Regions from separate parts of the Herpetosiphon sp. NSE202 genome, predicted to be linked through region 2. Evidence: riboswitches for the same ligand, from Rfam matches in the RefSeq annotation. Region 2 holds a riboswitch; each other region holds the start of a gene.
The links. A riboswitch is a leader RNA that binds a small molecule or an ion and turns the genes downstream of it on or off. The one in region 2 is predicted to bind S-adenosylmethionine.
Positions count from the first base shown of each region.

Region 1 (2,269 bases), on a different contig from region 2:
GAAATATCATGAATTATAATCATCAATTACTTAATGGAGATACCCTGACACACCTTATGACAAGTTTATGGAATCCCAATATTCATCATAAGTCACATATCCAAACAGTGATCAAAGGTTTATGGGATGATATTTGTTCAGAACAAAGAATGTATGAGATTCCATCAGAGGGCCGGGCCGAAATTGAGGCTCCAGCACTATTAACCAAATATACCAATATTCTGTCATTCAAATTCGTTCAAGAAGGGTTAGAAGCGCCAAGTATTTATGTATTAGCCTTATTCAGTAGTAATGGAGATAAACCTTTAGCTGGTACTATTACCGTTAACAGCGATGGCTCAATTAAAGGTTTTGTTGATCTGATCAATAACAAAACTTATTATCTTTTGATTCAATATATGATTATTGCGAATTATCATGCCTTGGTGATACCGCACCACAATGAATATCCAGTTCGGCATCATCAGCAAGCAAATTATCGCCCACGTATTAATCATGAGATTACTATGCCTCAACAACGTCAAATACCAAGGGTTCGACAAGCATCAATTACCAGTAGTTTAAATGATTGGTATGAAGCGCAATCCAAAGCAATTCATGCAGTGGTTGGCCATGAACGCTTTATCAGCAAAACCTTTCGAGCTGCACAAATCAAGTATCTTCAGGCGGCGAAAGCTGGTATTACGCTAAAACCTGGTCATACATGGGTCCAAGGTCATGCCCGTGGAGATGCAACTTTTACCCATGGCACAATTACTCTGGATGGTGATGATCTGCTTAAACCAACAATTTTCAAAGCACCAGAACATATTCAAAACGATCTTTCTAAATACTTTAATATTTAAAAACCGCAAATAGTACGATTGGAATCAGGTTATTGGCGCTAGGTTATTTGGCTGTTTCCGCCACAGATTGCCCAGATTCACCAGATTATTCCTTCCTATAGCCCATAGCCATCTTTCCTCTGCGCCTCTGCGTTAATAATTGATCCACGAAGGACACGAAAGGACGCGAAGCTGGGGCTGTTGGCTATTGACGTTACCAACAAATCCCCGAAAGCCTATAGGCTATAGCCTTTCATCCTTATGTTCTATGCTCTTCATGCTTTGATTTTTCGCTAAGATTTGCTATACTGCGATTAATTGAATACCTCATCACGAGGAGCCGAGGGATCTGGCCCGATGACGCTCCAGCAACCGTCTCACTGAGAAAGGTGCTTCTTCCAGCAGCAATCGCGCTGATAGATGAGTGGCAACTCAATGATTGAAGCCCTCGCCAGTGTGCGAGGAGTTTTTTTTAACCTTGGTTCTGCGCTTTGGCAGCGCTAGCCATACACACAAGGGAATGCGTCATGACCAGCATAAAACCTTACGTCGCCGAATTGGCGAAACGTGTTCTGATTTACGACGGCGCAATGGGTACTAGCTTGGATTTGTATGATCTCAAGCCTGAGGATTTTGGCGGCGAACAGTACTTCGGCGCACGCGATTATCTCGCCTTGACGCGCCCCGACATTATCGAACAGATTCATAGCTCGTTTATGGAAGCAGGCGTTGATGTGTTGGAAACCAATACCTTCCAATCAACCCGCATTCGCTTGCATGAATGGGGCTTGGCCGATAAAACCTACGAGCAAAATTTTAAAGCTGCCCAGCTCGCCCGCAGCGTCGCCGACCGCTACCAAGCCCAAGATGGCCGCAAACGCTTCGTCGCTGGCTCGATGGGGCCAACTGGCTTCTTGCCATCATCCGACGATCCAACGCTCTCGAATATTACTTGGGATGCCTTGTCCGATACCTTCAAAGAGCAAACGATTGCGCTTGTCGAAGGTGGCGTTGATGTGCTTTTGGTCGAAACCAGCGTCGATATTCTCGAAGTCAAAGCGGCAATCGATGGGATTCGCCGTGGCTTGGCCGAACTCAACCGCCCAGACATTGCAATTCAAGCTCAAGTTTTCTTGGATCTCTCAGGGCGCATGTTGCTTGGCACCGATATTCAAGCCACGATGGTCACGCTCGAAGCCTTGGCCGATGTTGATGTGATTGGCTTAAATTGTTCGACTGGCCCTGAGCACATGCGGCCAGCAATCACCTATTTAGCAGCCAATTCCAAATTGCCAATTTCATGTATTCCCAACGCTGGCTTGCCAATGGAAGTCAACGGCGAAACCGTGTTTCCCTTGGAGCCAGAAGGCTTTGCCAAATCGTTAACCGAGTTTGTCAAGGATTTGGGCGTGCGCGTGGTTGGTGGTTGTTGTGGCACAACGCCG
Region 1 is NZ_JBHUPY010000005.1:267,894-270,162, reverse strand. Features, by position in the region: gene ACFMKP_RS07205 (hypothetical protein) at 1-845, shown strand, start outside; SAM riboswitch class I at 1,149-1,251, shown strand; gene metH (methionine synthase) at 1,352-2,269, shown strand, end outside.
Region 1: another riboswitch for S-adenosylmethionine. It lies ahead of metH (methionine synthase); the one in region 2 lies ahead of ACFMKP_RS04515 (homocysteine synthase).

Region 2 (2,269 bases):
ACACTCTCACTGCTGGCTAGTGCGATTAAGCAAGGGCTTGTTCCAAATCGGCGAGAATATCGTCGATGGCTTCGGTACCCACTGACAAGCGGACGTAATCGGCAGTCACGCCGGTTGCCAAGCGTTCTTCGTCGGTCAATTGTTGGTGCGTCGTGGTAGCTGGGTGAATCGCCAACGACTTCGAATCGCCAATGTTGGCCAAGTGCGAGAACAATTGCAACTTGTCGATAAAGCGGCGGCCAGCTTCCAAACCACCCTTGACCCCGAAGCCAATCAAGGCCCCAGCACCCTTGGGCAGGTATTTTTGGGCCAATTCATATGATGGGTGGCCGGGCAAACCTGGGTAGTTGACCCATTCGACGTTCTTATGTTCGCTCAAGAACTTGGCCACAGCCGCCGTGTTTTGGACGTGGCGTTCCAAGCGCAGGTGCAGGGTTTCCAAGCCTTGCAACAGCAAGAACGAGTTGAATGGGCTAAGACATGCGCCAAAGTCGCGCAGCAATTGAACCCGAGCTTTGAGAATGAAGGCTGGCGCACCCAAATCAGCAAAGCGCAAGCCGTGATACGATTGATCAGGCGTGGTGTATTGGGTGAAGCGTCCGCTGGCAGCCCAATCGAACTTGCCTGCATCAACAATTACCCCACCAATCGTCGTGCCATGGCCACCAATAAATTTGGTCGCCGAGTGCACCACGATGTCTGCGCCGTGCTCAATTGGCCGCAACAAGAATGGGGTTGCAGCAGTGTTATCAACAATCAACGGCACGCCAACTTCATGGGCAATTTTGGCAATCTTTTCAAAATCGGGAATTTGCAACTTAGGATTGCCAATGCTTTCCAAGTAGAAGGCTTTGGTGCGATCGTCAACCGCAGCACGGAAGTTTTCTGGGTCGGTTGCATCGACGAAGCGGGTTTCTACGCCCCAACGTGGCAAGGTGTGGTGCAGCAAGTTATAGGTGCCGCCATACAAGTTGGTTGCTGAAACAATGTTATCGCCAGCTTCAGCCACATTCAAAATGGCGAAGGTTTCTGCTGCTTGGCCAGATGACACGGCCAAAGCGCCAATCCCACCTTCGAGCAAAGCAATGCGTTGCTCGAACACATCGTTGGTTGGGTTCATAATCCGGCTGTAGATGTTGCCAGGCTCGGCCAATGAGAACAGCGCCGCAGCATGCTCGGTATCGCGAAAGGCATACGAGGTAGTCTGGTAAATTGGCACAGCCCGCGAACCAGTGGTTGGATCTGGTTTTTGACCACCGTGGAGCGCTAAGGTTTCGAATCGGGTGAATTGCACTTCGTCTGCCATGATCAGGACTCCTTGTAGATAATCTTCAATGCTACGGTTGTTCCGATTCGCGCCATTGCGACCCCAGGCGACACCGCCTATGAACAAAAAACCTCTCATCAACTGATGAGAGGCTGTTAGTAACCATCGAAAGATAGGTTTGTGCGCCGCCCCTCATCTCCCAGAATGATTCTGTCGGAATTAGCACCAGGCCGAACATTGCTGCTCGCGGTTGCCGGGGTTTCATAGGGCCGATCCCTCCACCCCTCTGGATGAGTTACGCAAGTGATATTTATTTGTATGCGCTATTTATAACATAGTTAAACAGAATTGTCAAGAATCAATTTCAAGTTACTTAACAATCTCACTCAACAATCAAAAACCGCCACTAGAAGATTAATTGAGCAGCGGTTTTTTGGCTTTCTAATGGTCTATTCCCAACGAAAGAGTTTGGCTGCTGAGCCAAGGCTTACGACAGTCAATAGCGCTAACACGGCCAAACTGGGCCAAATATTAAAACTCAATCCAAGCCAATTTGCTTCGAGCAATTGGACTAAATGGCGGGCTGGAACCCATGCGCCAAGATGTTGCAACAGGCCTGATTTGCCAGTATTGCTCGAAACCAGCACCACCGCCATCGCCCCAAACACCAAAATGCTAATCACTTGGATGCTGCGGGTGTTGCGAATGCGGCTGCCAAGCAAGGCTCCCAGCGCCGAAAAGGCAATCGCCCCAGCCAGAAAGCTGATAATTAGGCCAAACATATTCGCTGGCAAGGGCAATTTCAGCACCACAATGCTGAGAATCAACACCACCAGCCCGCCCAAGAGCACCAACAACAAGCCAACCAAGGCTTGGGCCAATAAATAGCGCATTGGCGAGATTGGGGTGATTTGCAAGCGCCGCAACATGCCACGCTCACGATAATTAACCAAGCTCATTGGAAAGGCCATAATCCCAAAAATCATCGGGCCAAAGGCCAAC
Region 2 is NZ_JBHUPY010000002.1:12,917-15,185, reverse strand. Features, by position in the region: gene ACFMKP_RS04515 (homocysteine synthase) at 26-1,306, opposite strand; SAM riboswitch class I at 1,457-1,564, opposite strand; gene ACFMKP_RS04510 (ABC transporter permease) at 1,717-2,269, opposite strand, start outside.

Region 3 (2,269 bases), on a different contig from region 2:
TGGGCTTCAAGCTGACGTTCGAGTTGGGCTAGATCAAAATGTGGGTCACTGTTCAAGCCAGGAAAGCCATGGGTGCTCAAACTCCATAAGGGTTGAGCGACAAAGGTTGGCGCAATTGGATAGCCTTGCGTCCATCGCATTTGGGCTGCCCATGCACTTGCCTGATTGGTGTAGGGCAGATCAAATGGTGCGATTGCTTGGCAACGAAACTCACTGGCGAGCGTTGGCGGCATTGGCAGCCTCGACCATGGTTTGTAATTGTTCGGCAAATGGCGGGTAGGCAATACCCTGTTCGGTAATAATTGCCGTAACCAAGTGCGCAGGGGTCACATCAAAGGCTGGATGCGCTACTTTGATGCCTTCTGCGGCAATTGCCTGTTGCCCGATATGGGTTACTTCTTGAGTTGAGCGTTGCTCGATTGGAATTGCCGCCCCAGTGGCAGTCTGCAAATCAATGGTCGACGTTGGCGCTGCAACATACAGTGGAATGTTGTGCGCTTTGGCCAAAACTGCCAAACCATAGGTGCCAATTTTGTTGGCAACATCGCCATTGGCCGCAATCCGATCCGAGCCAACAATAATGCAATCAACATGGCCTTGCTGCATAAAATAGGCGGCCATGTTATCGGTAATCAAGGTAAGATCGATGCCTGCCTGCTGCAATTCCCACGCGGTAAGGCGTGCGCCCTGCAAAAATGGCCGCGTTTCATCAACCCAAACGTGAATTGGCTGGCCATCCTCGTGCACTGCCCGAATTGGGGCCAACGCTGTGCCATAGGCGGCAGTAGCCAAACCACCAGCATTGCAGTGGGTCAATACATTGCGCGTTTGGGCCAAAAGCGTTTTGCCATGTTGGCCAATGGCGCGGCACATGGCCTCGTCTTGGTCGCGAATGGTTTCGGCTTCGGCCAATAAGCGTTGACGCAATTGATCAGGTTCAAGCTGCGCATTTGCCTGTGCTATATCGAGCATCCGCTGCGTAGCCCACGCCAAGTTGATCGCCGTAGGTCGCGCTGCATCAAGCAGGCTTTTGGCCTTCGCAAGTTTTTCGATCAATTTGCTGCTGGTTTGGGCCGTGCTGCGTTTAGCAGCCAGCGCCATGCCATATGCCGCCGTAATACCAATTGCTGGCGCGCCTCGCACTTGCATTGAGCGAATCGCTTCGATAACGCTGTTTAAATCCTCACAACGCACAATATCCAGCGTTGCTGGCAAGCGCAATTGATCGATCAAGCATGGCACATCGTCCCACCAAACAGTTTTAAGTACGTCAGTCATTGGTTGCATTACACAAAAAAACCTCTCAAAAGAGAGGCCCGCATGCGTCAACTCATCTATCAGGCCGAACCTGCAGGATTTTGCACCTTCCAAAAAATTGGGGTTGCCGGGCTTCGTCGGGCCAGTCCCTCCGCCCATCTCGATGAGAATCGCGTATTCACTGATATTCCACAGTTCGGTTGGCGATTATAGCATAGTCAATTGCTTGTGACAAATGACTTTTAGCGTGGTTTGGGCAATCTGCCCAATTTGGCTTCAATGGCGATCGAGCCGAAAGATCGCTGCATCGGGGGTTGGGCGTTGACACAGCCGATCGCGTAGCAGTTCGGCAGCAACGATGCTATAGGTAATGCCATTGCCGCCATAGCCCAGGGCCAGCAAAATGCGCGGTTGGTCGGGCAAATGGTCGATATAAGGCAAGCCATCGCTGGTTTCGCCAAACGTGCCAGCCCAGCGATAATCAACGTGCAGCGGAATATGCGGGAAAAAATTATTAAAACGTTTGCTTAATTTGGCTGCTTTGCGTTCAAGCAAGGCATCACGCTTGGCCGGAATATCAATTCGATCATCTTCGCCGCCGATAATCGCCCGACCTTCGCTGGTGGTGCGCATGTAGACATAAGGTCGCGCACTTTCCCAAATTAAACATTGCTCGTGCCAGCCACTGAAATCGCTCAACGGCTCGCTGGCAATCGCATAGCTACTGCGAAATTTGACCAATGTTTGCTTGATATAGTTTTGAGCTTCGTAGCCAGCAGCCAAAATTAAATATTTGGCATGAATCCGACAGCCTGTATCAGTCGTCACCGTCACGCCAGCGCTATCGGCATGCCATTCCTTGGCACTCGTGCGATCGAAAATCTGCGCGCCACGTTGGGCAGCATGCTTGAATAAGCCGTGGGCTAGCTGAAAAGCATCAACTTCGGCTGCGTTGTAGGAATATAAGGCTGCGGGAGCGTTAAAACTAAAGCGTTCGCCAATCGCGCCTTTC
Region 3 is NZ_JBHUPY010000005.1:303,609-305,877, forward strand. Features, by position in the region: gene ACFMKP_RS07375 (hypothetical protein) at 1-233, opposite strand, end outside; gene mtnA (S-methyl-5-thioribose-1-phosphate isomerase) at 211-1,278, opposite strand; SAM riboswitch class I at 1,328-1,427, opposite strand; gene ACFMKP_RS07385 (NAD(P)/FAD-dependent oxidoreductase) at 1,534-2,269, opposite strand, start outside.
Region 3: another riboswitch for S-adenosylmethionine. It lies ahead of mtnA (S-methyl-5-thioribose-1-phosphate isomerase); the one in region 2 lies ahead of ACFMKP_RS04515 (homocysteine synthase).